Regions from separate parts of the Paenibacillus sp. FSL L8-0641 genome, predicted to be linked through region 4. Evidence: riboswitches for the same ligand, from Rfam matches in the RefSeq annotation. Region 4 holds a riboswitch; each other region holds the start of a gene.
What was found. Region 4 has a riboswitch for cyclic di-AMP ahead of MKY16_RS12645 (3D domain-containing protein). Riboswitches for the same ligand answer to the same signal wherever they lie in the genome.
Positions count from the first base shown of each region.

Region 1: it holds a riboswitch for cyclic di-AMP, as region 4 does, so the genes downstream of both, MKY16_RS19775 (TrkH family potassium uptake protein) here and MKY16_RS12645 (3D domain-containing protein) in region 4, are expected to answer to the same signal.
Region 2: it holds a riboswitch for cyclic di-AMP, as region 4 does, so the genes downstream of both, MKY16_RS06790 (hypothetical protein) here and MKY16_RS12645 (3D domain-containing protein) in region 4, are expected to answer to the same signal.
Region 3: it holds a riboswitch for cyclic di-AMP, as region 4 does, so the genes downstream of both, MKY16_RS00140 (3D domain-containing protein) here and MKY16_RS12645 (3D domain-containing protein) in region 4, are expected to answer to the same signal.

Region 1 is NZ_JBBOUW010000001.1:4,366,773-4,374,038, reverse strand. It holds gene dnaI (primosomal protein DnaI) at 1-365, shown strand, start outside; gene trxA (thioredoxin) at 491-808, shown strand; gene uvrC (excinuclease ABC subunit UvrC) at 969-3,053, shown strand; gene MKY16_RS19780 (CPBP family intramembrane glutamic endopeptidase) at 3,022-4,752, opposite strand; cyclic di-AMP (ydaO/yuaA leader) riboswitch at 5,014-5,167, shown strand; gene MKY16_RS19775 (TrkH family potassium uptake protein) at 5,581-6,921, shown strand; gene MKY16_RS19770 (potassium channel family protein) at 6,940-7,266, shown strand, end outside.
Region 2 is NZ_JBBOUW010000001.1:1,500,935-1,508,200, reverse strand. It holds gene kdpC (potassium-transporting ATPase subunit KdpC) at 1-239, opposite strand, end outside; gene kdpB (potassium-transporting ATPase subunit KdpB) at 259-2,289, opposite strand; gene kdpA (potassium-transporting ATPase subunit KdpA) at 2,327-4,003, opposite strand; gene MKY16_RS26100 (potassium-transporting ATPase subunit F) at 4,153-4,230, opposite strand; gene MKY16_RS06790 (hypothetical protein) at 4,414-4,809, opposite strand; cyclic di-AMP (ydaO/yuaA leader) riboswitch at 4,925-5,097, opposite strand; gene MKY16_RS06785 (glutathione peroxidase) at 5,564-6,049, shown strand; tRNA gene MKY16_RS06780 (tRNA-Leu) at 6,196-6,278, opposite strand; gene MKY16_RS06775 (hypothetical protein) at 6,621-6,842, shown strand; gene MKY16_RS06770 (helix-turn-helix domain-containing protein) at 6,967-7,266, opposite strand, start outside.
Region 3 is NZ_JBBOUW010000001.1:26,953-34,218, forward strand. It holds gene MKY16_RS00125 (AbrB/MazE/SpoVT family DNA-binding domain-containing protein) at 84-338, opposite strand; gene MKY16_RS00130 (HD domain-containing protein) at 670-1,953, shown strand; gene MKY16_RS00135 (TatD family hydrolase) at 1,996-2,766, shown strand; cyclic di-AMP (ydaO/yuaA leader) riboswitch at 2,968-3,250, shown strand; gene MKY16_RS00140 (3D domain-containing protein) at 3,522-4,670, shown strand; gene rnmV (ribonuclease M5) at 4,817-5,362, shown strand; gene rsmA (16S rRNA (adenine(1518)-N(6)/adenine(1519)-N(6))-dimethyltransferase RsmA) at 5,370-6,254, shown strand; gene yabG (sporulation peptidase YabG) at 6,310-7,206, shown strand.
Region 4 is NZ_JBBOUW010000001.1:2,851,502-2,858,767, reverse strand. It holds gene MKY16_RS12660 (M20 family metallopeptidase) at 1-120, opposite strand, end outside; gene MKY16_RS12655 (ABC transporter substrate-binding protein/permease) at 269-1,732, shown strand; gene MKY16_RS12650 (amino acid ABC transporter ATP-binding protein) at 1,719-2,441, shown strand; cyclic di-AMP (ydaO/yuaA leader) riboswitch at 2,672-2,840, shown strand; gene MKY16_RS12645 (3D domain-containing protein) at 2,847-3,515, shown strand; gene MKY16_RS12640 (polysaccharide deacetylase family protein) at 3,708-4,514, opposite strand; gene MKY16_RS12635 (NADH:flavin oxidoreductase/NADH oxidase) at 4,820-5,842, shown strand; gene MKY16_RS12630 (PspA/IM30 family protein) at 5,931-6,599, shown strand; gene MKY16_RS12625 (DUF350 domain-containing protein) at 6,731-7,138, shown strand; gene MKY16_RS12620 (DUF4178 domain-containing protein) at 7,163-7,266, shown strand, end outside.

The sequences.
Region 1 (7,266 bases), 1.5 Mb from region 4:
TGAACGGTGTGATCGTGTATATGCCTGATTTTGTGGAGGACTTAAAGTCCATGATCCAGGATGGGCAGAAGCTGAAGGAAACGACCGAAATGCTCAAAAATTGTGATCTGCTTGTATTTGACGATATTGGTGCCGAAAACTTAAGCCCGTGGGTACGGGACCACGTGATGGGCTCTATTTTGAATTACCGAATGAACCGCAAACCTACTTTTTATACTTCCAATTATTCTTTGCAGGGACTGGAGAAGCATCTCAGCTTTACGAGCAAGGATGGAGAGGAAATGTATAAAGGACAACGCTTGATGGACCGGATTCGTCCTTTTGTAGATGTCATTACCGTAAAGGGAAAAAATCAGCGGGGGTAAGCGTTTATCCGTCTGCTATTTCGATATCTTACAATTAAAAGACTATTGTGATATAATTAAAAGGTGTCGAAACAGACATTACAGGTTATAATAATCTTGACTTTTCTATAAAGGAGGAACATACAATGGCAATTGTTAACGTGTCCGATCAATCCTTCAACGCAGAAGTCGAAGGCACAGGAACCGTTTTGGTTGATTTTTGGGCGCCATGGTGCGGTCCTTGCAAAATGATCGCTCCTATTCTGGAGGATCTGTCCACAGAAGTTGGCGACAGCGTCAAAATCGCGAAGGTGAACGTGGATGAAAATCCAGAGTCTGCTTCCCGTTTCGGCGTGATGAGTATTCCGACCCTGATCGTTTTCAAAGACGGACAGCCTGTTGATAAAGTGGTAGGTCTGAACTCCAAAGAAGCGCTGAAAAGCATGCTTACTAAACACCAATAATCATTGCATGTGACCCATGCTCCCGCGGGGGCTTGGTGGAGCGGCCATGAAAGGTCAATGCCTCCGGTTGTAAATACCGGGGGCGTTTTTGTGTATTATTCCTATATATTATAAGTAGTTAGTTGAGTAGTCATTAAGAATGGAAGGAGGAACCGGGCAAATGAAACCTTATGCGGAGGACTTGCAGAATCAGGAGAAGGCGCTGGAGAACATACGGCACAAATTAGCGTTACTGCCGGATGCATCAGGCTGTTACCTGATGAAGAATAGCGAAGGCACCATTATTTATGTCGGCAAGGCCAAAGTGTTGAAAAACCGGGTCCGTTCCTATTTTACAGGTAGCCATAACGGCAAGACGCAGCGACTGGTTTCCGATATTCGTGATTTTGAATATATCGTTACAGGCAGTAATATGGAGGCACTCATTTTGGAGTGCAACCTCATTAAAAAGTACCAGCCACGCTATAACGTGCTATTGAAGGATGATAAAACCTTTCCGTATTTGAAAATTACGAACGAGGCACACCCCAAGCTGGAGGTGACCCGTCGCGTTCTGAAAGATAAAGCAAAATATTTTGGACCGTACCCCAATTCCTACGCGGCACATCAGACGAAGAAGTTGCTGGACCGTATGTATCCGTTACGCAAGTGTGGTGTGATGCCCAAGGAAGTGTGTCTGTATTATCACATGCATCAATGTTTGGGGCCTTGTGTGAAAGAGGTCGAGAAGGAAACGTATGACCAGATTGGTCAGGAAATTGGTTCCTTTTTGAGCGGGGGACATGAGGAAATTAAAAAGGATCTTCAGCGTAAAATGCAGGAGGCCGCAGAGGAATTGTACTTTGAGCGGGCCAAGGAGTTGCGAGATCAGATTATCAGCATCGGCGCGATGATGGAAAAGCAGAAAATCACCACATCGGATGCGAAAGATCGAGATGTATTCGGTTTTTCAGTAGATAAGGGCTGGATGTGTGTACAGATCCTATATGTCCGCAAAGGTAAAATGATCGAGCGCCATATGTCGACTTTTCCTTTCTACGGTGAGGCTTACAGTGATTTTATGTCCTATGTGGCGCAATATTATAGTGACAACCCAGCAGTGCCGCAGGAAATATTGTTGCCGGATTCTCCTAAGCTGATGCAGGCGGAACAGGTCAATGTCGATCAACCGGTTGCGGCAGAAACTGCACTCTACAGTGCACCTACAGCCGATGTTACCGGACAGACAGATGAGAAAGCGATACAAACGGAGACAGAGCGTTCTGCTGACTCACTACTGGTGGCTGAAGAACAGGCAACTTATGCAGCGGCAACGAATCAAGATCAAGCTGGTGACCAAGATGCCGAGATAAAGGAAACAGAAACTCAACTATCCGGTGGACTGGAGGACCCAAGTACGGCGGCTCTCGCTCTGGCTGAATGGTTGGATGTAAAGGTACTTGTACCGCAGCGTGGACTGAAAAAGCAAATGACAGGCATGGCGACGGAAAATGCACGTGTAGCTTTGGATGAGAAGTTTAAGCTGATCGAGCGGGATGAGGAACGAACATCCAAAGCTGCAAGCAATCTCGGACGTGCCATTGGGCTGGATAGCTTGCACCGGGTGGAGGCGTTTGATAACTCCAACATCCAGGGTTCCGATCCAGTCTCAGCCATGATCGTGTTTATTGATGGCAAACCTGCCAAGAAGGAGTATCGAAAATATAAAATCCGTTCTGTGCAGGGACCCGATGATTATGAAACAATGCGTGAGGTTATCCGGCGTCGATATGAACGTGTGCTTAAGGAAAATTTGGAACGTCCCGACTTGATCGTTGTCGATGGTGGACGTGGACAAATTAAGGCGGCGACCGATGTATTGCAAAATGAGCTGGGTTTGTTCATTCCTGTATGTGGTTTGGTGAAGGATGCCAAACATAGAACATCCCAACTATTGGTGGGAGAATCCTCTGAGGCCGTGACACTTGCACGTAATAGCGAAGAATTTTACCTGCTGCAACGGATTCAGGACGAGGTTCACCGTTTTGCCATCACGTTCCACCGCGAGCAACGCGGCAAATCTATGGTAACTTCCCGGCTGGACTCTATTCCAGGCATTGGCGAGAAACGGCGTAAGTTACTGCTTAAGCATTTTGGATCGCTCAAAAAAATAAGAGAGGCCAGTGTCGAAGACTTCCGGCCTCTCTCTATTGGGGATAAGCTTGCGCGTCAGATTATAGCTGCCCTTCGGGAGGAGGAGTCGTAGAATGCGACTCCTCTTTTTGTATAGGTTCAAACATCATTCGATTTGGTTTTTTAGGACTAAACCAATAAATGATGTAACCCACGATGGCTGGAAGTAAGATCCAGAATAGACCAGCGCTCACATTCACAGTGTCTCCCAGACTTATCACACTAAGTCCCATTAGAATGCTGTCAAAAATAACGTGGCTGAACATAGCGGCAATAAAGCCGTAACGCAGGAACACAAAACTGAACAGCAAACCAAGAAAAGTCAGCTCAATAGGTCTGGAAATCACTGGATAGATCGGATAAAGTGTATGTCCCAGTGCCCAAATCAGCGTGGTGATCAGACAAGCAACAAAAGTATTTTTCACTATTTTTTTGACCATCGGAATACCAAACAGACGGTAGACAGTCTCTTCTCCAATACCTGCCATCCAGGCCATAATTGGCAGCAGCCATGGATAAGCCATATTGTAAGGGGATTGCGTGGCATCTGTTGTGGAGAATGTATTAAATGTGCGCTCCAGTATAAAGAATAAAATGGATTGTACCCCGAGTAAAATAAAGGCCCACAAGTAGCCGACATACATACTGCGAAGCACATACAGCCCGTAGCCCGGCTCTTTCGCACGTGGCCATGCATTCAGTCCAACCTGACGCATAAGTCCGTCACCGCCGACCAAGGAGAAGTAGAGCGCTACAGCCATGACGAAGGTAACACCAATCTGGAAAACCATAAGAAATATAAGCATGCCCTTACCGCCTGCTTCTGCTTGCAATAAAGGCAGCATGTTCATGGTCCCAGCTATACTAGCAATAAAGTATATAACGGATAGAACAATGCCGCGTACAAATGAAGTATGTCGTCGGGTGAGTGATGCATACACAATGGCAAGTACACCCAGCGCAAAGCTAAACAGGGCATAACCCGCATAGGTCATCCAATTCGCCCAAAATGTTTGCTTTTCGATATAATCGGTATAGGACGACGGGGCCGAAAAGCTTTGAGTGAAGGAGCGAACATCACCGTTTTCAAAAGTAAAAGCCAGTGTAAGTACCGAGGCGCCGATTTTTTTATCGTCTATGGTATACTTTAATCCGCCTTCTTGTTCAGTGGTCGCGAGCTTTAAATCCGCCGGCTTAAAGCCAAAGCGCTTCACCCATACAGCGGCCGCCTGCTCCTTGGCTTCAAGCGTCATGCCGTCCTCAGCCACACGTACAAGCCTGTTACGTGCTTGTTCATCCGTAGAAATATCAGCCTGCGTGTAATTGGTGCTGGAGGTGATCCGTTTAAAACTAACGACCTTCCCAGTGGATAAATCTACGTGAATTTGCAGCTTGCTCTTCGCTGAGGATTCAGGCAGATCGACCCGAAAGGTTTCGTAAGGGTAATTTTTCTTCCATGTACGGTCGTACTGTTGAAGCAGTTTTTCTCTAGATAAATAACCGTACAAATCTGTTTCGGCCTGATAGGTCACCAGAGGCTTCTCTGGCTGTGATTCAGTATATCCCAGCTCGGAGCGGGCGAAGTCCAATGCGTGTATAACCGCTTCTTGTTTGCTGATGACCTTTGCATTCATTACTGATTCTGGACTTGGATTGCTAAGCGAGGGAATAAGCAATTGAAAGATAAAAAAGCAAATCAGGCCAATCCCGCCCAGCAAGCCTAATTTTTTGAAGTTGGCCGTGAGCACGACCGGTTTCCCGATAGGATTCATGAGTTTCCTCCTTAATCTGTAAATAAGAACATCCATTAAAGATATCATACTGCACAGGTTCCCGCCAACAGACCAGCGATATTCATGAAAATAGAGTGAAAGCACTTTAAAGTTCCAATAAAATAAGATAAGCTGCGATTAAACGATGCCCATTCGCAAAATAAAGCCAATTTCACGTTTTTTCGACGAAATCGGTTTTGTGATCTGGATATAGAAGGATTATAATCTTGAGGCAATGCCTATAAAATACATAGGTAATGATATACAGTTGAGCCGAATTTCTATGGGAAAACGGGGGAACCATGTTACTGGGGTGAATTTTACAGCCGATCACTGGTGGATCGGAAGTGTAAATAGGGCATACTGTGCTGCCCGAATCCGTCAGCTAACCTCGTAGGCTATGAGCAGGAACCAAGTCAGGCACTCGGTTTTCCGGTGTCTTTTTTTGTGCGTATAAAAGTGTTTGGATTGGTTAGATAGACCGCTGCGGGTGCAGATTATTCTTCCGATTGCTGTTATCCCCGGATTTTTTGATTGTATACCCCCTTTAATGGTTAAAATCCGGAGATAAAGGCAAACGCTTCGCTTCTTCAGAACAATTCTGCCCCCTTCGCTACTGCCCGCCAATAGCACAGGGGGCCGAGTAGTGCTTGACATGCATTCTTCCTGTATTCAGGGAATGCTAATTATAGTTAACTAAGGTTTGGAAAAATCAAAAAATTCAGGGGCAACGACGATCGGAAGATCAAATGGAACGCGTAGCGAGCTTACACCGTATTAAATCACTGTTTTTATAGTTTTAAGGATTAGGAGAGAAGTGATGAATAGATGAATCCCAATGCAAGCTGGCTCCGGCTTTCTCCACCGCAGATATTCGTTGCGGGCTTTGCCATTATCATTCTAATAGGTAGTTTATTGTTAATGCTGCCGATCTCCAATACAACAGGAAAGCCACTTGCGTTTATAGACGCTTTGTTTACTGCCGCTTCCGCGACCTGTGTTACAGGGCTTGTCGTAAAGGATACGGGGACCTTTTTTACAACCTTTGGTCAAGTTGTTATCGTGGCGCTCATTCAGATCGGCGGCCTAGGCTTTATGACCATGGCTACCTTGATTGCACTGGTGTTCAAGCGTCGGATTTCCCTGCGGGAGCGTCTCATTTTGCAGGAAGCGATGAATCAGACTTCTGTAGAGGGAATTGTCGGGTTAATCCGTAAGGTATTACTGTACTCACTGGTTATTGAAGGCGTATGCGCTACGATATTCTCGGTTCGCTGGTCCTTTGATATGCCCGTAGGCAGGGCGATTTATTTTGGAATCTGGCATGCCATCTCCATGTTTAACAATGCTGGTTTTGATTTATTCGGTGAATTTCGCAGCTTGACAGGTTATGTATATGATCCGATTGTTAATTTTACAGCCATGTTTTTGATTATTTCAGGCGGCATTGGTTTTGTAGTGATGTCAGACCTGGCAGAATATCGCAAGCGCAAGAGACTGTCCTTGCATACCAAGGTGGTACTCAGCATGACGGGCGCTATGATTGTAGTCGGCACGCTCGTGATTTTTGTATTTGAGTTTACGAATCCGAAGACTCTCGGCTCGCTTGATTGGGGTGGTAAGCTATTGGGATCTTTATTCCAGTCCGTTACTCCCCGTACCGCAGGTGCCAATACCTTGGACATTGCAGGCTTGCGGCAGGCTACGCAGTTTTTTATCATCATACTCATGTTTATCGGGGCTTCTCCTGGCTCTACTGGAGGCGGGATTAAGACCACAACATTCGCCCTGCTCATTGGAGCGGTGATTTCGATGCTGCGGGGGCGGGAAGATATTGTACTGTTCAAGTACCGACTTGCGCAGGGACGAATTTACAAGGCTTTGACCATTACACTGCTGGGGTTGCTGTTCGTGATCGGGGTGACGATGATTTTGTCGGCAACCGAAGATCATCATTTTCTGATGATCTTGTTCGAGACGGTATCTGCGTTTGGTACGGTGGGGCTGTCGATGGGGCTTACACCTGATTTGACAGTCATAGGCAAGCTGGTGATTACCCTGACGATGTTTGCAGGTAGACTGGGGCCACTCACGCTAGCTTATGCACTGGGGCCGAAAAAGGGTAAAGAATTATATCGTCATCCGGAAGGTAAAATGATTATAGGATAAGGGAGTTTTCGAGTAGATATGAAGACGCAGCAGTTTGTAGTTATTGGCTTGGGGCGGTTTGGCTCAAGCCTGGCTTTGCAATTGGTGGATATGGGGTGCGAGGTGCTAGGCATTGACCGGAATGAGGATGTTGTGGACAGTATGAGTGAGATGTTGACACATACTGTCGTGGCGGACGCTACCGATGAAGACTCGTTGCGATCACTGGGCATCCGTAATTTCGATTGTGGCATTGTTGCTATTGGTGATGACATTCAGGTAAGCATCCTCACCGCCATTTTGCTGAAGGAGCTGGGTGTGAAAAAAGTCGTAGCCAAAGCCATATCTGTGCTGCACGGGCGTGCG
Region 2 (7,266 bases), 1.4 Mb from region 4:
AGGACCTGCGCTACTCCTGTACTGGCTAGCGGATATGCCAAACCGCACAAGAGAATCATCAGCACCGAAGTTCGCAAAGCCACTCCAATAACTGTACTTCCTCGCATCTCTTGTCTCTCCGGTTGTCCTTCCGACACAGTCCCGGTCCCTGTATGTTTGTTATGACCTTGTCCGCCAGATTCAGCTTTTTCGTGTGCAGCAAATCTGCGTCCAGACATCATCCGATAAAAACCACTCATGTCGTTCACCCTTTCTGCGCTAAATCCACAAATGCACCAGCAAATCAATGGCCTTTATACCGACAAACGGTACGACCATACCGCCCAGACCGTAAATCAGCAAATTCCGTCCCAGCAGGCGATCCGAGCTCATCGGCTTATACTTCACGCCCTTCATGGCCAGCGGAATCAAAAGCGGAATAATAACCGCGTTAAAGATTAACGCCGACAAAATAGCGGACAGCGGGGAGCCAAGCCCCATGACGTTCAAAGCGCCCATTTGTGGAATGGCTAGCATGAACATCGCCGGGATGATGGCAAAATATTTGGCAACATCGTTCGCAATGCTGAACGTTGTCAATGCTCCGCGCGTCATAAGCAGCTGCTTGCCGATCGCGACCACCTCAATAATTTTGGACGGATCGGAATCCAAGTCCACCATATTAGCCGCTTCTTTGGCCGCGACTGTGCCGCTATTCATGGCAAGACCTACATCGGCTTGCGCCAACGCAGGTGCATCATTGGTGCCGTCTCCGGTCATGGCAACCAGCTTACCCTGTTCCTGCTCACGTCGGATAACCGCGATTTTATCCTCCGGCTTGCTCTCAGCTACAAAGTCGTCCACTCCCGCTTCTCGTGCAATTGTAGCTGCTGTCAGCGGATTATCTCCGGTACACATGATCGTACGGATACCCATTTCCCGGAGCTGATCAAACCGTTCCTTCATGCCTGGCTTCACTGTATCCTTTAAATAAATAATACCGTATATCTGATCATCTAGCGCGACTGCCAGCGGTGTACCTCCTTCAGAGGCTACCTGATTCGCTTTTTCCTCCAGATCGGCTGGAACACTGCCATTTTGCGATACGATCCATTGCCGAACGGAATCCACTGCGCCCTTGCGTACCTTTCGTCCATCGGCCAGATCCAGACCACTCATCCGGGTCTCCGCCTTGAATTCGATAAAGGTTCCACCTGCCGCCAAGGATTCATCCAACGCATGCTCCTGTTTGCGCATCAACTCGAGAACCGAGCGACCCTCTGGCGTCTCATCCTTCATAGAGCTAATTGCTGCCCACTTCACTAGCTCTGCCTTCTCCACGCCCTCTACAGGCACGAATTCACTCGCCATCCGGTTCCCGAAGGTGATTGTACCTGTTTTATCCAGAATCATCGTGTTGATATCCCCAGAAGCTTCTACCGCCTTGCCTGACATGGCTAGCACATTAAACTGGGTGACCCGGTCCATACCGGCAATCCCGATGGCTGACAACAGTCCTCCAATCGTGGTTGGAATCAGACAGACTAGCAACGAAATCAGCACAGGAACAGGCAAATCAATGTTAAAATGACGGGCAATCGGCGCTAGCGTAACTACCACAATTAGAAAAATAATCGTCAAGCTAATCAGCAAAGTGTTCAGCGCAATCTCATTCGGCGTTTTTTGCCGCTGAGCGCCTTCCACGAGCGAAATCATTTTATCAATAAATGTCTCGCCCGGCTCTGTCGTAATCCGCACCTTAATCCGGTCACTAACCACTCGCGTTCCGCCGGTTACCGAGCAAAAATCACCACCCGATTCCTTGATGACCGGAGCCGATTCTCCCGTAATTGCAGATTCATCCACCGAAGCCAAACCTTCAATGACCTCACCATCGCTTGGAATCATTTCGCCCTGGGAGACAATAACTACGTCCCCCTTACGCAACTCGGTTGAGCTAACCACCTGAATGTCATTTCCGACGAGCTTGTTAGCTTGCGTATCCTGCTTGGATTTTTTTAAAGAGGCAGCTTGTGCCTTACCCCGCCCCTCCGCGAGCGCTTCGGCAAAGTTGGCAAAAAGCAACGTAAACAACAGAATAACAAACACGGCCAGGTTAAAGCCCATTTCCTTGTCAGTTCCAAAATAACCGGGAAACAGTAACATTAGCAGCACGACCAATGTACCGATCTCCACGACGAACATGACAGGATTTTTCATCATCATCATCGGATTTAATTTTATAAAGCTATCCTTGATCGCATGCTTCAAGATGCTTCTGTCCAGCATGTGTTTGCGTTGTTCCTTCATGGTCAAACACCCCGTTCATCCATTCTCATTTTCTTCTTCACATGGTCAAAAATTCAGCAACAGGTCCCAATACGATGACAGGTAAAAAGGTCAACGCACCAATCAGCAGCACGACTCCGATCAGAATGGCTCCAAATAACTTGTTGTCCGTGCGCAGTGTCCCCGTCGTCACCGGAGTCGGCGCTTTGGCATTCAACGAAGCCGCCACAGCCAACAATGCAATCATAGATACATATCGCCCGAAGAACATAACCATCCCCGTTGTGACATTCCAGAATACGTTGTTATCTGAAAGACCTTCAAACCCCGAACCATTATTTGCGGCAGATGACGCATATTCATAGAGCACCTGAGTCAACCCGTGATAGCCAGGGTTAGTGACCGCATCATATCCCCAATGACTCATAAACGCAAGCGCAGTTGGGGCGAGAATGAGAAACGGATGTACCAAAATGGCAACGGCGATCAGCTTCATTTCCTTGCCTTCAATTTTCCTTCCCATAAATTCCGGAGTTCTCCCGACCATCAGTCCGCATATAAACACACCCAGAATCGCATACATCAGCATATTCATCAGCCCGACACCCTTGCCGCCAAAAATGACGTTTAGCATCATTTCTCCCAAAGCAGCCATGCCACCTAGCGGGGTTAGTGTATCATGCATATTATTGACCGAACCTGTCGTTGCCGCTGTTGTGACCGCAGTGAATAAAGCCGATTGTCCAATACCGAAACGAACCTCTTTCCCTTCCATGCTTCCCTGAGAAGCATCCACACCCAGTGTCTGGATTAACGGATTACCTGTCTTCTCAGATACATACGTAATGGATAGAAAAATAAGAAACAATACCATCATGGAGCTAAAAATAATCCAGCCCTGCTTACGATTACGGGCAAACAATCCAAAGGTATACGGCAACGAAGCCGGCATTACCCACATTGCCAAAATTTCCAGCACGTTCGTCCAAGGACTTGGATTCTCAAAAGGATGCGCAGAGTTAGCTCCCGCATAACCGCCCCCGTTCGTCCCCAAATGCTTGATGGACTCCAGAGAAGCAATGGGTCCCATAGAAATTTGCTGTTGTGTTCCGCTCAGCGTCGTAAGATCCGCCGTAGGCTGTAGCGTCTGCGGTACCTTCAATCCGACCAGCACCAGCGTAAGCACAAAGGCCAGCGGCAGGAAAATCCTTATAATAGCTTTAATAAAATCTTGAAAGAAATTGCCCATCCCTTCACCGCGCCGCGTCAATCCTCTCATAAAAGCCGCAGCAACCGAAAAACCGGAAGCAGCCGAAGTGAACATCATCATCGTGACGAACGCCATCTGTGTCAGATACGTAAGCCCGCTTTCTCCGCTATAATGTTGGAGATTCGTATTCGTCATAAAGCTGATTACCGTATTAAAAGCTAGTGATGCTTCCATATTACTGTTTCCAGCCGGATTACCGGGAAGCATTCCCTGTAAACGCAACAGCAAGTAGCTGATTGCCACAAGCACGGCGTTCGTAGCAATGAAACTCATAACATACGTAGTCCAACGCATGCTCTCCACTTTCTTCAAGCCTACTACCTTATAAATCAGCTTTTCTGTTCTGCCAAAAATCCGATCCGTCCGATTCGGTTCATTCGAGAATACATGATACATATATGTACCCATTGGCTTTACCAAGAGCAGCAATATAACGATCACAATTCCAATTTGAAGCAGCTCCATCCTCTATTCCTCCTTCAAAATGCTCCTGCGTTTGGAACAACAGACCCGATTCAGACCATCTATGAAGTGCACACGTTTGCGAAAAACTGCTACCAATATGCTTTAATGCTCAGATCTGTTGTTCCCGCCCGCTCTATCCCTACAAGTGACTAGAACTTTTCAGGGTTCAGGAGTGCGTAGATTAAATACATAAACACAATAGCTGTAAGCCCGAGTATAACGATCATCCTCTTCGTCCTCCTTTAGAGGTCTGCGCATCACACCAGCGTACAAACAGCAGTATCACTCCATAACTCACAGCCATGACGAGCAGCATGTATATATCCATCATGTTTATACCCTCCGTATCGGTCCTCAGATCGCCATTCTTATTCCATCATAAAATCATAAAACAACTATGTCATAAGTGCTTATCCGTTCAGCAGAAAACCCACCTCTCCGTTCAATGTGTAGATCACATGGTCCGCTCCCAATCCCCGATAAATTCCTTGTGGATTACAGCCGTGTGTAATAACATAGATCGATTCCGATGTTAGTGGTCGACATATTTGCAGGAAACGGCAAGTCAGATTCAAGCTGTTCTCGAACAAATACACACTACCAATTTCTTTTTTTGGAAAATTCCATTTTCCCGCTTGCATGGTATTGATGCGGACAATGTGCTCCACACCCATTTTTTTGAGCTGTCGTTCCTCCTGGGCGCTATTCGTGAGAACTGCAAACGCCAATTTTTTAAAAATAAGCAATTTCACAAAACTTCTGCCCGCTTCATTCGGTGCAGTGACAATAATTAACCGACCTTCCATCAGTAGCTCCTCTCCCGGTATAAAAAGACAACAAAAAGAAGCCGAAGGAAAAAGGCTTTCCTCCGGCTTCTGACATATCCATGATAAAATAAACCATGGCTGCACACGGCGGTTTGTTGCCTCTCCCTGTACGCTTACGAGGTTAGCTGTCGGATTCGGACGTGAGAGTCGCCCTATTTCTGGCACTTGACCGGAAAATTCACCCCATGAGACACACGGCTTCCGAAGCCGTACAGTCTCGATTGGTTCCCCCGCTTTTGCAACTGCAAAATTCAGCGCTGTAGACATTTCGTTGTTGCTTCATTCAAGTTAATTTGAAATTACGTCTTGAATCATACACCCGCGCATGGAAGACTGTAAAGCTCAACTGCAGGGTTATAAATCGGCCTTTAGAGCATAGAAGATGAATAATAACGCTTACAATGCAACTATGCCTCTCACAGCTCCTTCAATCTCTGTTTTTCATCCTTTTTTGAAAATGACAAGCATGTCAATATTGGCGTAGGGTAAAGCGTTATTGGCCTTTTTTTGTAAAAAGAGAAGAAAATACGCTATATGTACCAGCTAAACACCGATTGAACCCACTTTTATAAGAAGAAACACCTTAATTCGCTCCATTTGCGGTGCGATTTACTGTTTTGAGCAAAATACGATTTTACAGCGCCTGAGGTCTTTATACAGCTTTTCCAGACTTGCAACCCTTCTTTGAATTGTCTACAATTTAATTGCTGGATATTGAATGAGGAGAGATGCTATGACCGTTTATGAATATGATGCGCAAACCCTGCAAGGGAAACAAATTCCGTTATCCACATTTGAAGGGAACGTTCTGCTTATCGTGAACACTGCCAGCAAATGTGGGTTAACCCCCCAATACAAAGCGCTACAAGAGCTATATGACCAGTATCATGAACAGGGGCTCGAAATTTTGGGATTTCCCAGCAACCAGTTTGCCAAACAAGAGCCAGGTTCCAGTGAGGAGATCTCCGAGTTTTGCCAGATCAAATATGGTGTCACCTTTCCGATGTTCGCCAAGACAGATGTCAATGGCGATCAAGCACCCCCCTTATTTCGCTACCTGACCCAAACAGCTCCGGGGGTATTAGGGTCCAAAGCGATCAAATGGAATTTTACTAAATTCTTAATTACAAGAGAAGGTAACGTATTTAAGCGCTATGCACCGCAAACTACTCCAGATAAGCTGGCGGGAGATATAGAGAAGCTTTTGCAGCAAAACTGACATTCTTCATTATCACAGTTAATAAACGACCTGTTGCAACCGTGGCTTCCGTGGCTAAAGAATATAACGAAAAATACTTAACAAAAAAAAGCATCCTTTCACGTAAACCGTGTCAGGATGCTTTTTTAACTAGGTCTTGCATATAATGCGGTCGAGAGGACTCGAACCTCCACGGGCGTACGCCCACTACCCCCTCAAGATAGCGTGTCTGCCATTCCACCACGACCGCAAATCATAATGTATTGAGGCAACAGATTTATTATACTCTCTCATCAACTATTTGTAAACAAAAATATTATAATTATTTTAACTTACATATATGAGCGATAATAATACCGTCCTGTATAAAGATAACCGCTTGCTGAACTATGCATTAATGTTGCCCCCTTACGGATTATCAGAACCACCTGGCACTTAACTAAGTAATTAATTTGACAAAATAACGTATTTACGATTGTAAAAACACGTATAAAAGTGTATCATAGTTTCAGATGGTTAATTCTAACATGTTTACTGATGATTATTATAACACACCAATTATTCCGTAAGAATCCGTAAGGGGCGATTTCTTTTGAACAACAAAATGCCTGTCACCTCCTTCGGGTGGGCCATCAAACAACGGCTTGTCGAACTTCGACTGGATCAGAAAACATTTTGTGAGACACACAATATTCCGCCTTCACGCTTGTCCAATCTGATTCACGGCACCCGCAAAGCACAAAGGTACAGAAAACAAGTTGCTGCAATTCTGAACATCGACGATAACGATTATAAGGAGGCATCGCCACTCTAAATCCAACAAGCATTCCAGTTACATACAGGTCATTCCATATCACCAAGAAACCAAATAAACCCGTAAAGCGAACTCCTCCAGTTCGTTTACGGGTTTTCAACCCAGACAATCTTTAGCCAAAAAATCATTCCGGCTTTGTTTTATCCTTCTCACTTTTTTGCTTACGATATTTCGCAAATTCAACATATTCTAAAATAAAATTCTGTTCTTCCGTCTCAAGATCTTCTGCCTGGCAATTCAGTGGCCCCATCACTCCAAAAAAATAAGCAGCCTTCTGCTCCTGAAGTACGCCTTCTCCCGGCTTAATCCCTTTCATTAACCAATCGAGCGATACATTAAAAAAGTCCGAAATCTGAATTAAATGAGTGGTACCCGGCGTTGTTTTCCCCCTTCTCCAATCACCGAGATTCCCTGAACTGATTTT
Region 3 (7,266 bases), 2.8 Mb from region 4:
CAAACCGTGGAAGGCAACAAGGAGTGTATATGAAAAAGGTTAGAATTAACAATATCTGATAAGTCTATTATATACTAAAATTCTCAGTTTGTCACAGGTGTTGGGATTTCAGAAATGCAATCTTGGCAAACAATTTTCCCTTTGAAGTAAATTACGTTCTCAGCATTACCGCAGAAGATACAAGCAGGCTCGTATTTTTTAAGCATGATGCGTTCGCCATCAACATAAATTTCCAACGCGTCTTTTTCCCCGATTCCCAGGGTACGGCGCAATTCGATTGGAATAACAACACGTCCGAGCTCGTCGACTTTTCTTACAATACCAGTGGATTTCATCATAATAAATCAGGCTCCTCTCGCCGTTTAAAATAATATAAGTGTCATGATTCGACAAAATTTTCTCTTTTCTGATATTTACTATACCAACGATTCCCAAAACAGTCAACCTAAAAAATGTAGTAACAGTCTGATTATGCAAAAGTATTTAGATTAAAGAGCTTTACTCATGTGCATTGCCTTATCTTATTGATGATTTATTCAATTTGTCGATTTGGAAATGTCGAAAAACTATAATTCGACATATTACGACAAAGAATGTCGAATGAGGGAAATGCTTTAGGATTTTATTGTATTTTAATCCATTATTCCGAATATTAAAGGAGCTGATATCTTGCACCAGCCACTCAGTGAAGAAAAAGTATTTAAAGACCCGGTACATAATTACATTCATGTTCAGGATACTGTGATATGGCGGTTGATCAACACGCCGGAGTTCCAACGTTTACGCCGCATACGGCAGTTAGGCACATCGTATCTTACGTTTCATGGAGCGGAGCATAGCCGTTTTTCACATTCATTGGGCGTATATGAGATTACGAGAAGTATTATTTCTCAATTTGAACGTGGAGATTTCCCAGATTGGCCGAAAGAGGAAAGGCAGGTTGCTCTGTGTGCAGCTCTATTGCATGATGTGGGGCATGGCCCATTTTCACATTCAATTGAGGAAGCCTTTCATATGAACCATGAGGATTGGACATGCCGCATTGTACTGGGAGACACGAAGATCAACGCCGTGCTACGGCAAGTCGACGAGAAGCTTCCACAAAAGGTGGCTGCAGTTATAGCCAAAACGTATGATAAGCCGATTGTTGTTAACTTGGTGACCAGTCCGCTAGATGCCGATCGTATGGATTATTTGTTGCGGGATGCTCATTCGACAGGTGTCAACTACGGCACGATTGATTTGGACCGTATTTTACGACTGTTGCGTCCTCATAATGGGAGAATTGTTGTGAAGGAATCAGGCATGCATGCAGTAGAGGATTATTTAATGTCACGCTATCAGATGTATTGGCAAATTTATTTTCATCCTGTAACACGCAGCTCGGAGATCCTTTTACGTAAAATTTTCAAGCGAGCAAAGGAATTGTCTAAAAATGGATATGAGTTTGGTTTTCTGCTGAACCCGCTGCCGGATCTGTTGAAAGGAGAGCTTACAGTAGAGCAATATCTGATGCTCGATGAGTCATTAATTCAGACCGTATTTAGCCAGTGGAAACGAGAAAAGGACGAAATTTTAAGTGATTTGAGCAGCCGCTTTATGGACCGTAGATTGTATAAATATGTAGAGATTGAAAATATGGATACAGATACCATTGACAGTATTCGGAAAGCTTTGGAAGAGGCTGGTTTGCACCCTGAATATGATTTTGAAATTGATTTTCCGACGGATCTTCCTTATGATGTGTTTCGGCAGGGTGGCTCGACGGACAACCAGATTTTACTGCTTGGACGTCAGGGCGAGGTGAGTGAAATATCCGAAGTTTCGGAAATTGTGCGCTCCATAAGTGGTATTCACCGAGGGAAATATCATATGTATTTTCCCCAGAATAAATTGAACGCGGTAAAAGACAGGCTTCCTGCCGAAATAAGGAATTATTTTGTCAAAGAATAGACAACTATATAGAAATGTAAGTAAAAAAAGGAGATGTAAACCTTGGATTTGTTCGACACTCATACTCACTTGGATGCGCCACAATTTGACGAAGATCGTGAAGAAGTTATAGCACGTGCTGTCGAATCAGGAGTAACGCGGATGATCAATATCGGATTTAATCGTGAGACCATTCCATCCACCATGAAATTGGCCGAGACGTATGATTTTATTTATGCGGCAGTTGGATGGCACCCGCAGGATGCGATTACAATGCAAGAGGGCGATTTAGAATGGATTGCATCGTTATGCAGTCATAAGAAGGTCGTAGCCATCGGAGAGATCGGTCTGGATTATTATTGGGATACATCACCGAAGGATGTTCAGCATCGGGTGTTTCGAAATCAAATTGGTCTGGCTCGTGAGCTCAAAATGCCCATTGTTATTCATAACCGGGATGCCCATGAAGATATTGTTAAGATTTTGCGTGAGGAAAAAGCGAGTGAGATTGGCGGAGTCATGCACTCCTTTTCTGGGAGCTGGGAGACAGCCCAAATGGTGCTGGATATGGGATTTCACCTTTCCTTCGGTGGTCCTATTACGTTTAAAAATGCCAAGCAGCCAAAAGAGGTGCTGGCACAGGTGCCACTGGACCGTCTGCTCATTGAAACGGACGCGCCCTACCTGACGCCGCATCCGTTTCGCGGGAAGCGAAATGAGTCTGCGCATGTGAGACTGGTAGCAGAGGCTGCAGCCCAAATTAAGGGGATTACAGTGGAGGAATTAGTGTCAATAACGACCCAAAATGCCTTGGAACGATTTGACATTCAATAAAAAAGCGAAGAAATCGATCAAAATAAAGAGATAGACGAAGCTAATCATGAATTTGTTGCAGGAAACTCGAGAATATTACAATATTTTAACCGAATATTTTGAAAAATGTACTTGAAACCTGCTTTACAACATGCATGGAAACAGGATATCATCTTTTCAGTGAATTGTTGTTTGAATGTAAACATCAACAAGTCATTTCATGAACCAGTCTCGCTGAGTCCCTTTTACAGGGAACGGGGGAACCGATATGGCTTACAGTACGTCCGGCTTATGTGCAAGAAGGGAACGTCTCTTCCGCCAGCCGGCTCGACCTAAATTCTTTTCCCAGATGGGATTGAACAGGTAGAGGAGCCGTATTTCGATTTCTTTCTGGGTCTTCGGGGTGAATGTGAAGGCGACCGCCATGAGCGGTTGACCCAAGCTAGGGCGACTCTCTACGTCCGAACCCGACAGCTAACCCCGTAAGCGTAACAAGAGAGAAGCCATCTCGTGCATGAGTTTTCCCGCATATTCACACATGCCGGAAGCCACGAAAGAGCTCTCTAGTCTCTTTCTTTGGCTTTTTTTGTTGTGAATAAAAGAAAATCTGTCATCATACTGTGGTTAAACAGGGGAGGACAGCATGCCGCGAAGACGGGTACATGGTGCAGGACAGTCGCAGTTTGGGCTTGTCTTGTAGAAAATCTGTTATAGTCACGTCAAATCTCAACTATGTCTTACTCCAGACGGCGGGCTATGTAAGGAGGACGGAGGAAATGGGCATTTTCCAAAAAGAGGAGACCCATGAGTCACGCTCATCCAGCATGTCTTACGTATTGCGTTGGAAGCAAGAGAATGTGCGCCAGGCTGCTTTGGTTGCTATTTTTCTAATCGCGCTAACGATTATGATTTCAATTCTGATGTACACGCAATCTAAAAAACAAGTCTTTTTTGTCATTGATGGCAAGGCATCTGCGGTAGAAACCCGGGAATCCAAGCTTCAAGATTTGCTGAGCGAGCATTCCATTTCACTTCAGCCGCATGATACAATTTCTATGCCGCTAAATGGAGCAGTACAGGATGGGGACCGCGTAGTCATTAAACGTGCCAATCAAGTTAAAGTATCTTCAGGCAATGAGACGAAAAAGCTGTACACAACAGAAAATACAGTAGAAGGTGCCATTCGTACCTCGGGCTATAAATTATCGTCAACGGATAAAGTTTATCCTGCGTTGGATGCCTCTGTTTCGTCTAACATGGACATAAAAATCGTCCGTGTGAAGAAACAGCAGGTCGAACAGAAAAAACAGGTGCCTTATCAGGTCATCAAAACGGCCGATCCAAGTCTTTATAAAGGCGATAATCGGGTCATTCAAAGCGGCAAATCGGGTGTGGTAGTCCAGCACGTTCAAAAGGTATATCATGATGGAAAGTTGGTATCCAAACAGCTGGTTAACAAGGAAGTTGCACAGAACCGTGTGGATAAGGTTATTGCGGTAGGAACGAAGAAAAAGCCGGTCGTTCTTGCTGCTTCCGTCGGTCCCAATGATGCGGTTAAGACAACAACGGTTAGTTCGGGCAGTGCTGTCCGTAAAGCAGGCGTCAATTTTAAATATAGCAAAGTTTTACAAAATGTCTCCATGACGGCGTATTCCTCACAGGAGCCAGGTATCGGTACACGTACTGCATCCGGCACGCGCGTGACGGAAGGCCGTACCATCGCTGTCGATCCGAGTATAATTCCAATCGGCTGGTGGGTGTATATCGAAGGGGTGGGCTTCCGCCGTGCGGAGGATACCGGTGGCGCGATTAAAGGCCACAAAATCGATGTGTATTATGAGAGTTTGAGCCGAGCCAACCAATTTGGTCGTAAGCACGGTAAAACCGTATATGTTATCGGACCGGTAAAGCCTGAAATCAACTAAAACAGGTTGTGTATGTTGAGGGCAATGCGATAGTATTAACAACATAGTTATGCCATGCTAAGAAGAGGATATCCTCTTCTTATTTTGTTTTCAAAAGCAGGGAAAGATAAATATAGCTTGCTGTGTAGCAGTGGAGGGAAATGCAAATGATCAAGGAAGTGATTGTGGTAGAGGGCCGGGATGATACGGTGGCCATTCGCCGCGCTGTTGAAGCGGATACGATAGAAACTGGCGGCTCAGCCATTAATAAAATGACGCTGCGTAAAATTGCATTGGCGCAGGAGCGGCGGGGGGTCATCATTTTAACCGATCCCGATCATGCAGGGGAGCGCATCCGTAAGATTATCGCTTCCAAGGTACCCGGCTGCAAGCAGGCCTTTATACCCGAGGCAGAAGCGACGCGCAAAGGAGATATTGGTGTGGAGAATGCCTCACCGGAAGCGATCAGACACGCTCTCGCACGGGTTCATACGACAGTAGAAGGCGCCGACCCGCTGATTGAGTGGGCGGACCTGATTGATGCTGGACTTATCACCCACCCCAATGCTGCTGCACGCCGTATGGCCTTAGGGAATGTGCTGGGTATTGGTTATTGTAACGGAAAGCAGCTACATAAACGGCTCTCTGTATTTCAGATCAGCCGCGAGGAATTTGCCGGAGCGCTGGCACAAATTGAAAGTGAAGGATTGTGATATCCGTATGACAGGAATTCAAGATATAGCAACACCGCGGCGTACAAAGGAAATTATTCAACGGCACGGTTTTTCGTTCAAAAAGAGTTTGGGACAAAATTTCCTGATTGATCAAAATATTCTCAATAAGATTGTGAATGCTGCCGGATTGGATGAGACGAAGGGCGCACTTGAGATTGGTCCTGGGATTGGCGCTTTGACCGAGAAGCTGGCGCAATCGGCCAAGGTAGTTACCGCTGTTGAGATTGACCAGCGGCTACTGCCAATTCTCGAAGAAGTGTTGGCCCCTTATGAGCATGTGAAGGTACGTCATGGAGACGTGCTGAAGCTGGATTTACGCGAGGTGTTTGCAGCTGATTTTGCAGACGTGAGTAAAGTAAGTGTCGTGGCTAATCTGCCGTATTACGTTACTACACCGATTCTGATGAGGCTACTGGAGGACAAGCTCCCTTTGGAGAATATCGTCGTTATGATCCAAAAAGAAGTGGCTGAGCGTATGGCTGCGTCTCCTGGAACGAAGGATTACGGTAGTCTGAGCATTGCAGTACAATATTACAGCGAACCTGAATTAGTCTGTATTGTACCGAATACAGTATTTATTCCCCAGCCAAATGTGGAGTCTGCAGTCATTCGGTTGCGTGTACGGGAAGCCCCTCCGGTGGAAGTGGTGGATGAGAAGCACTTCTTTGAAGTGGTTCATGCTGCTTTTGCCCAGCGTCGTAAAACGATTTCCAATAACTTAAAAAGCCGATTCTTCACCAAAGAGAACAAGGACACGTTGGAGCCGTTGTTGCAACAAGCTGGTATTGAACCCTCCCGTCGAGGAGAAACGCTAAGTATTGAGGAATTTGCGCGTCTCAGTGCTGTTCTGGTGGAAGCAGGTATATCCTAAGCTGGAACCAAACTGTGCATTCACCCATACGATATACGAGGGGTGATACAGTGTGATGAGTTTAGGAGACTTGGTCGTTCGGAAATCGTACGGCGGAGATGTCACGTTTCGCGTTGAGGACATCCAGCGGGATAAAGCGATCATTAAGGGAATAGAATTTCGGTTGCTGGCCGATTCCCCGGTGAACGATCTGGTCAGAGTGCCTGCAGACCAGATTAGCGGTAAGACCCAGCAGGCTCACATTAAGGCTGGTGAGTCTCTTAATCTGTTGCAACGGGCACGCCAGCAGCAAGCTGCTCGTAGTCAGGCAGCTCTGGTTGGGGACTGGAGTGATCCAGTCGAGTCAACGTATTTTGAAATGCCGGGAAAGGTTCTTCATCTGGATGGAGATCCCGGCTATTTGAAAAAATGTCTCAGTTTATATGAACAGCTCCGTGTTCCTGCAGAGGGACATCACGTTCATGAATCGGCAATGGCGGATACGTTGTACCGGCTGCTTCCCCGTATCCGTCCGGATATTGTAGTGATTACCGGACATGATGGCGTGCTAAAGCAGCCACAGCCTTACGATTTGTACAGCTTGAAAAGTTATAAAAATTCGCAAAATTTTGTGGCGGCAATTCAGGTAGCAAGACAATATGAACGTCATCTGGATTCGCTGACCATTGTAGCGGGGGCGTGCCAGTCCCATTTTGAGGCGCTGCTGCGTGCGGGAGCGAACTTCGCCAGTTCACCAGGGCGTATCCTGATTCACGCGCTGGACCCCGTTTACGTGGCTGCCAAGGCGGCCTTTACTTCGATCCGTGATACGGTGAATATGGGGGACCTGTTTCACCAGACAATCAGCGGCAGTCGCGGAGTGGGTGGAATTGAAACCAGAGGAAGCTATCGCATCGGCCTGCCGAAGCTTGAAAATTTGTCAACGCTTAAAGTAACGCCTTCTGCAATCTAGGATTCAAATGTGCCAATAGGATTGACTTGAACAAAAAGCCTCTGCTTTCAGAGGCTTTTT
Region 4 (7,266 bases):
GGCAGCGGCCAGAAATTCCTCGTTTCCAAGTTCAGGATTTGCCCCAATATATAACGAAATGTCCTTAAAGCGTGGGGCATGCTGCTCAATTGTCTTTTGAATGGTCTGTTTAAAATCCATGCTGAAAACTCCTTTATATAAGCTGTAATGTAGGTACTGCGCTAGGTATGCTGAAATTGTACTATAACATTCATTGCATAATCATGCATATTCATTTATAATGACACAATCTTATTTATTATAAAGAATTTAAGGAGAGAAAAAAAGATTGAAAAAGGCATATCGTTTTACCGCCCTGGTTTTGACGGCGGTTATCTTGCTGTTGACGGGTCTTCCCATGCTCAATGCATACGGAACGGAAGCAAAACCACAGAAAAAACTTGTAGTGGGCATGAGTGCCGACTTTCCGCCGTATGAGTTTTATAGAGTCATTAATGGTAAGAAAACCATTGTTGGGTTCGATGTGGAGATTGCCAAGGAAATCGCCAAGGATCTGAACGCAGAGATGGTCCCAGAGGACATGAGCTTTGATTCCTTGCTGCCTGCTCTGCAAAGTGGTCGTGTAGACTTGGTACTGTCCGGTATGACACCGACGGATGAGCGCAGAAAGAGCATTGATTTTTCGGATGTGTACTATCACTCCAAACAAGTCATTATGGTACGCCCGGAGGATAAGGACAAATATTCAACGATGGCTACTCTGAAAGGAGAGAAGCTCGGTGCACAGAAAGGGAGTATTCAGGAAGAAATTGCACAAAAAGTGCCTAATGCTTCGGTTACCTCATTGGATAAAATATCCGATCTGGTACTCCAGCTTCGGACCAAGCGTATCAACGCAGTTGTAATCGAAGATACCGTGGCTAAAGGATACACACTAGACGGTACCGTGACACTTGCCAAGGCAGTACCTGAAGATGAAGGTGCAGAAACTGCCGTAGGTATCCGTAAAGGAAATACTGAATTGCTTACCTCTGTAAATAAAACGTTGGCTCGCCTGAAAGCGGAGGGGGCGATTGAGAAGTTTTCTACAGAAGCGAGTGCACTGTCTGCCGACAGACAGGTTTCTTCGAATAGCATTGTAGATATATTTATGAAATACCGTAGTCTTTACGCTACGGGTATTGGCTACACTCTGTTGTTGTCTGCACTCGGAGTATTGTTTGGATTCATTATTGGTCTGATCATATCCTTGCTGCGAATGAGTGGTATACGTATCATTGAGTGGTTAGGTACCACATATGTCGAGATCCTGCGCGGTACACCTATGCTGGTACAGCTCATGATCATTCACTACGGAATTGCTTTGACGCTGGGTATCAATTTTACCCCACTCCAGTCGGGTGTGATCACATTGTCTCTGAATAGCTCGGCATATTTGGCTGAAATTTTCCGTGCGGGTATTCAGGCTGTAGACCGTGGACAGATGGAAGCAGCCCGTTCGCTCGGGATGGGGCGAAGCAAAGCAATGCGTCACGTCATTTTACCGCAAGCATTTAAATCTATACTACCTGCTATTGGTAATGAGTTTATTACAATCATTAAAGAATCATCTATTATTTCGACCATTGGGATGGTGGATATTATGTACCAAGCCCAAGTCATTAAGAATATCACCTATGAAGGATTAAGTCCGTTCGTAATCGCAGCCGCTATTTATTTTGTAATGACATTCAGCTTGTCTAAGCTGCTTGGTTTATGGGAAAGGAAGTTGAGAGCCAGTGATCACCGTTAAACAATTGCGTAAATCGTTCGGCAAGAATGAGATTTTAAAAGGCATTGATATAGATATCGCCAAAGGAGAAGTTGTCGTTATCATCGGTCCCAGCGGTTCGGGGAAGAGTACGTTTTTGCGTTGTATGAATCTGTTAGAACAGCCGACGGATGGGGAGATTTTATTTGAGGGCGAGCCGATTACAGCTCGTGGTCATAATATTAATGTAACCCGGGAAAAAATGGGGATGGTGTTCCAGCATTTTAATCTGTTCCCACACAAAACAGTGTTGCAGAACCTGACGCTTGCACCGACGCAGGTTAGAAAACAGTCAGGTAAGGAAGCGGAAAAAATTGCATTAGAACTCCTGCGTACCGTGGGGCTCGAGGATAAGAAGAATACCTATCCGAACCAGCTATCCGGCGGTCAGAAGCAACGTATTGCGATTGCGCGTGCTTTGGCCATGCAGCCGCACGTAATGCTGTTCGATGAGCCGACTTCTGCATTGGACCCTGAAATGGTTGGAGAGGTTCTGGATGTAATGAAGAAGCTCGCCGAAGGCGGTATGACAATGGTAATTGTAACGCATGAAATGGGCTTTGCCCGCGAGGTAGGCGATCGAATTATCTTTATGGATAACGGTCAAATTGTGGAGCAGGGTGCACCAGACCAGGTATTTGGCACTCCAAGCCATGATCGCACTCGTGATTTTCTTGCCAAAGTATTGTAAGAAAGTGCTGGTCTAATCATAAAAGAGCTCTCCGTTGACGGAGGGCTTTTCTTATTTTGTCACCATTTCCCCATACTTTCGTAACAAATATCGATTTCTTAATGACAAAATTGTAACGAGTGTAGTATGATGTTCAGGGTTCCCAACATTTTCATGCGGATAAGGTTACAAAATTGTGATATTATGCAGTAAGCCAAAACTTACCGGGACAGCATGCGGTTAGACAAGCGCTGAAATGCTGGCCCAAACTATGGGAAGTGCGGGGGACGTAACAACGGCAGCCATTCCGATACGTCATAAGACGATGAGGAATATGCCTAGGGGTGAATTGCACAAGCATAGGGCTTCTCCTGAGTCCGAATCCGACAGCTAACTTCGCAGGCATAAAAGAGGAGGTACATATCTTTGAAACATTTAAAACATATTGGTAAAACGATGAAAATTGCGGTGCTTGCCGCAGCTATTGCAGGGTTGGCACAGACAGCTGGAATAGCGGATGCTGCCTCGCTTCACACTGCCAAAGAGGGCGATACCTTCTTTTTGCTTGCTCAACGTTATGGAGTATCGGTAGACGAGCTAACAAAGGCTAACCCAAACATTGCCTCCAGCAATATATATGCAGGTCTGCAAATTAAGGTGCCTGGCGAAAAAAGTGTAAAGGCAGCTTCGGAATCGAAGCCGCAGCTTCTTACGGAGAAAGCAGCAGCGAATGAGGCGCCAACGATTGAAGCTTGGGGTAAAACATTCAACTATAGCAAAATAGTTGACGTTAAGGCTTCAGCGTATTCTGCCGCAGCCGATGAGAATGGTAAATGGGGCGCAGTGGACTACTACGGCAATCCGCTTAAACTAGGTACAATTGCGGTAGATCCTAACGTCATTCCGATGGGCACGAAAGTACTGGTTACAGGCTACTCCCATCCAGGTTTGCCGGATCATTCTTTTGTAGCTGTCGCTCGCGATCAGGGCAGCGCCATTACAGGAAAGCGGATTGATATCTTTATTCCAGGCAACAAATCATTTGTGAACGACTTTGGATTTCAAAATGTGAAGCTGTACGTTATTGATAAATAGCATTGTACGTATATACAGTTTAATTAAACATAATATATATTATGTAAACATAACGCCTATATCCGTATATATCTAGGTCGGACTCTTATCAGGTCCTATCCGTAAAAAGGCTGTCTTGACGAGCAGAATACTTCTGCTGGTAAGACAGCCTTTTTACTTGCTTTAGCTTGGACCTCAATTATAAACATACTGTTATTTTCGTTCCGATGTGTGGAGTAGCCGGGGGACTGTCACAAATTTGTAGCCCTTAGCTTTTAGAGAGTGAATTAGACCCGGCAAAGCTTGGACAGTGCCTTGCAAGTTGGAACTTTGACCTCCACCAGCGTGCATTAAAATAATAGAGCCAGGCCCTGTAGCTGGAATCACATTTCGCTGAATTTGTGTTTTACTTAGTCCCTTCCAGTCGAGAGAGTCTACATTCCAGTTGACAATCATGTAGCCATGACGACGTGCCCACTTTATTTGAGGCTCTGTAATTTCACCGTAGGGTGGACGAATCAACTTGGGGCGAAAACCTGCGCTGGCTTGTAAAATACGTTCTGTTTTTGTAATCTGGTTGCGAAAGCGTTCTGGTGTAGCCTTCCTAAAATCCGGATGAGTATAGGAATGATTTCCTATAGCATGGCCTTCACGGATAATACGACGTATAATCCCCGGATGCTTTTCCGCACGGTGACCGACGATGAAAAAGGTGGCTTTGATGCCGTTGGCGTGTAATACGTCCAAAACCTGCGGCGTATACCTAGAATCGGGCACATCATCAAAGGTTAAGGCAATTTGGCGGGTGTGTGGGCCGCACATTTTAAAAATGTCCGCATGTTTTTTACGCAACATTGCTAATGTAGGAGTAGCTCGATCTGTACTCAGATGTACAGAAGAAGCAACAGCTGCTTCCTTGGGATGGGGCGTTCCGATCTTGGGAGGCGCATCCGCGTGAACGGGTAAACTTGAAAATGCTAGTAACAGTGCCAAGCATGGCAACACTCCCTTGTACGGCATATGTATCCCCCCTTTTCGTGCAGTGGTACCTAGTGGTGCTCTCGACTATTATGTACCTGTCCTATTAAAAATATGCTGGTTACCAAGTTAGGCTCATAAACGTCTGGAAAGAAGTTCGCGATGAAATGATTATCAATGAAGATGATGGAGCTAAACGTACATATTCTCTTAAACATGACCGAAAACAAGAGCATTTTCGCAAGTTTTAGCCTTACAACGGATTCGGTATCCCGTGACAGCTGGTGTATAATGGGGTTGCAATTCATAATTATACAGACATGGAATTGAAGGAAGGAAGGATAAAAGTGACCGACTTGTTTACTCCTTATCAATTAAAGGGGCTTTCTTTAAAAAATCGGATTGTTATGCCCCCGATGTGCCAATTCAGTGTGGAGGCCGAGGATGGAAATCCGACGGATTGGCATCATGTCCATTATGTGAGCCGAGCAGTAGGAGGTGCTGGTCTTATTATTGTGGAAATGACAGCGGTTCATCCTGATGGACGTATTACGGATCGTGATTTAGGTATTTGGAGTGACGAACATATTCCTGCATATCGTAAGATTGTAGAGGAAGTTCACAAGTATGGTGCCAAAATTGGCATTCAACTAGGCCACGCTGGACGCAAGGCCGAAGATGCTGAGCAACCTGTGGCTCCTTCTTCGATTCCTTTTAGCGAACGCCTTAAAAAGCCGCACGCCTTAAAGACAGCAGAAGTCAGGGAACTGGTTCAGGCATACAAAGAAGGCGCGCGCCGCGCGGTGGAAGCCGGTTTTGATACGGTTGAGATACATGGCGCTCACGGCTATCTGATCCATCAATTTCATTCGCCTTTAACAAATACGAGAGAAGATGAATATGGCCAGGATCTGTCACTGTTCGGTGTTGAGGTCATACATGCTGTTAAAGAGGTTCTTCCTGCTGATATGCCTGTGCTTATGCGGATATCTGCCAAAGAATACGTCGAGGATGGATATAATGTGGAATACATAACAGGTGTAGGGGAACGATATCGTGATGCAGGTGTGGACATTTTCCATATCTCTTCTGGTGGCGAGGGTCCAATTGGTTCTGGCGGAGGGCCGTCTGCGCGTGCTGGCTATCAGGTGGATTTAGCTCATACCGTCCGTGAAAAGCTGAATGTACCTGTAATTGCTGTTGGATTACTGGATGATTATGAAGACGCCCGTCGGGTTGTTCAGCAAAAAGAAGCTGATCTGGTAGCAATAGGCCGCGCCATGCTGCGTGATCCCTATTGGGCGTTGCATGCATCGCGGGAGCTAAAAGTACAGGCCGACATCCCAGAGCCTTACTTGCGCGGCTTTTAGATAATTTTTGAAACCCTCTTTGCAAAGCTTGCGTAAACATGTGTACAGAGCTTAAAATTTAAGCATTCAACTCTAGGAGGAACTTCACATGTCTATTTTCAAACGATTAAGAGATCTTACGATGTCCAACATTAACGCCATTATTGACAAGGCAGAAGATCCAGTTAAAATGACGGACCAATACATTCGTGATATGCAAGAGGACCTGGAAGATGCAGAGAAAGCGGTAGCCGCTCAAATTGCTATTGAAAAGAGATTCAAACAGCAATACGAAGAACAGGCTGCTTTGGTAAAGAAACGCGAAGAACAGGCACATACCGCTGCAAAAGCACAAAATGTAGATCTGGCCCGTCGCGCGCTGGAAGAAAAGAAATCTGCTGAACAAAAAATGAACGAGTTCAAAGCTGGTTACGAACAGAACAAAGCTGCGGCCGATAACCTGCGTGGCAAGCTGGATGAAATGCGCAGACAGCTGACAGAAATGAAAAACAAGCGCGAGACACTGGTTGCCCGTTATAACGCAGCTAAAGCGCAAACTGAAATTAACAAAGCTATGAACGGTTTTAGCTCTGATACGGCAACTGCCGGATTGAAGCGTATGGAGGAAAAAATGCTGCAAGCAGAAGCACGTGCCGAAGCGAGCAACGAAATGTCTTCTAAGGAAAAATCGTTGGATGAGGAGTTCAAAGAGCTGGATAAGAAAAGCGCCGTGGACGATGAGCTTGCCGCTTTGTTGAAGCAATACGAAAATAAATAAGAACATTTAAGCAGTGCCGCCAAGTTTGATTGCTCAGGAAGCGAAGGAGAAACGTTTTCTCCTTCGCTTTTCCCTGCCCGCAGGCGTAAAACATTATATGAAGGTCAAGAAGATGTGGAGGATGGTATGAAATGCATTTTTTAGAAACGATGAAAGCAATGCTTGTATGGACTGGTGCGGGAGCTATTTTGATCTTCGCATTAATGTATGTCGACTCTTTATTCACGAAGTATAAGGATTTTGCCGAAGTGAAAGCTGGAAATATGGCCGTAACGGTACGAATGATTATGAAGCTGGTTGCACAAGGCTATATTTTGTCAGGCTCTATCGCTACAGCTAATAATTTGCTCGAAGCGCTTGTGTATTCTGTGATCGCTTTTGTCATCCTGCTTGTTTTGGAAGTTATTGTACGTCTGCTGTTGCGGTACTGGGCCCAGTTTGATCTGGATAAAGGTACACAGGAAGGTAAAATTGGTTTCGGCCTGTTTTCAGGAGCGCTGCATCTGGTTGGCGCCTTGATCATTACAGCATGCTTCTAGGCTAAGAAAGGCAGGAATATAACCATGGGTGTTTGGAAACGAATTTCAAATCTATTTGCTAAGCCGGAGCCGCCAAAAGCAGAGAAAAGCATGCTTCACTTAAATCCAGGTGATATCTGTGAAGTTTC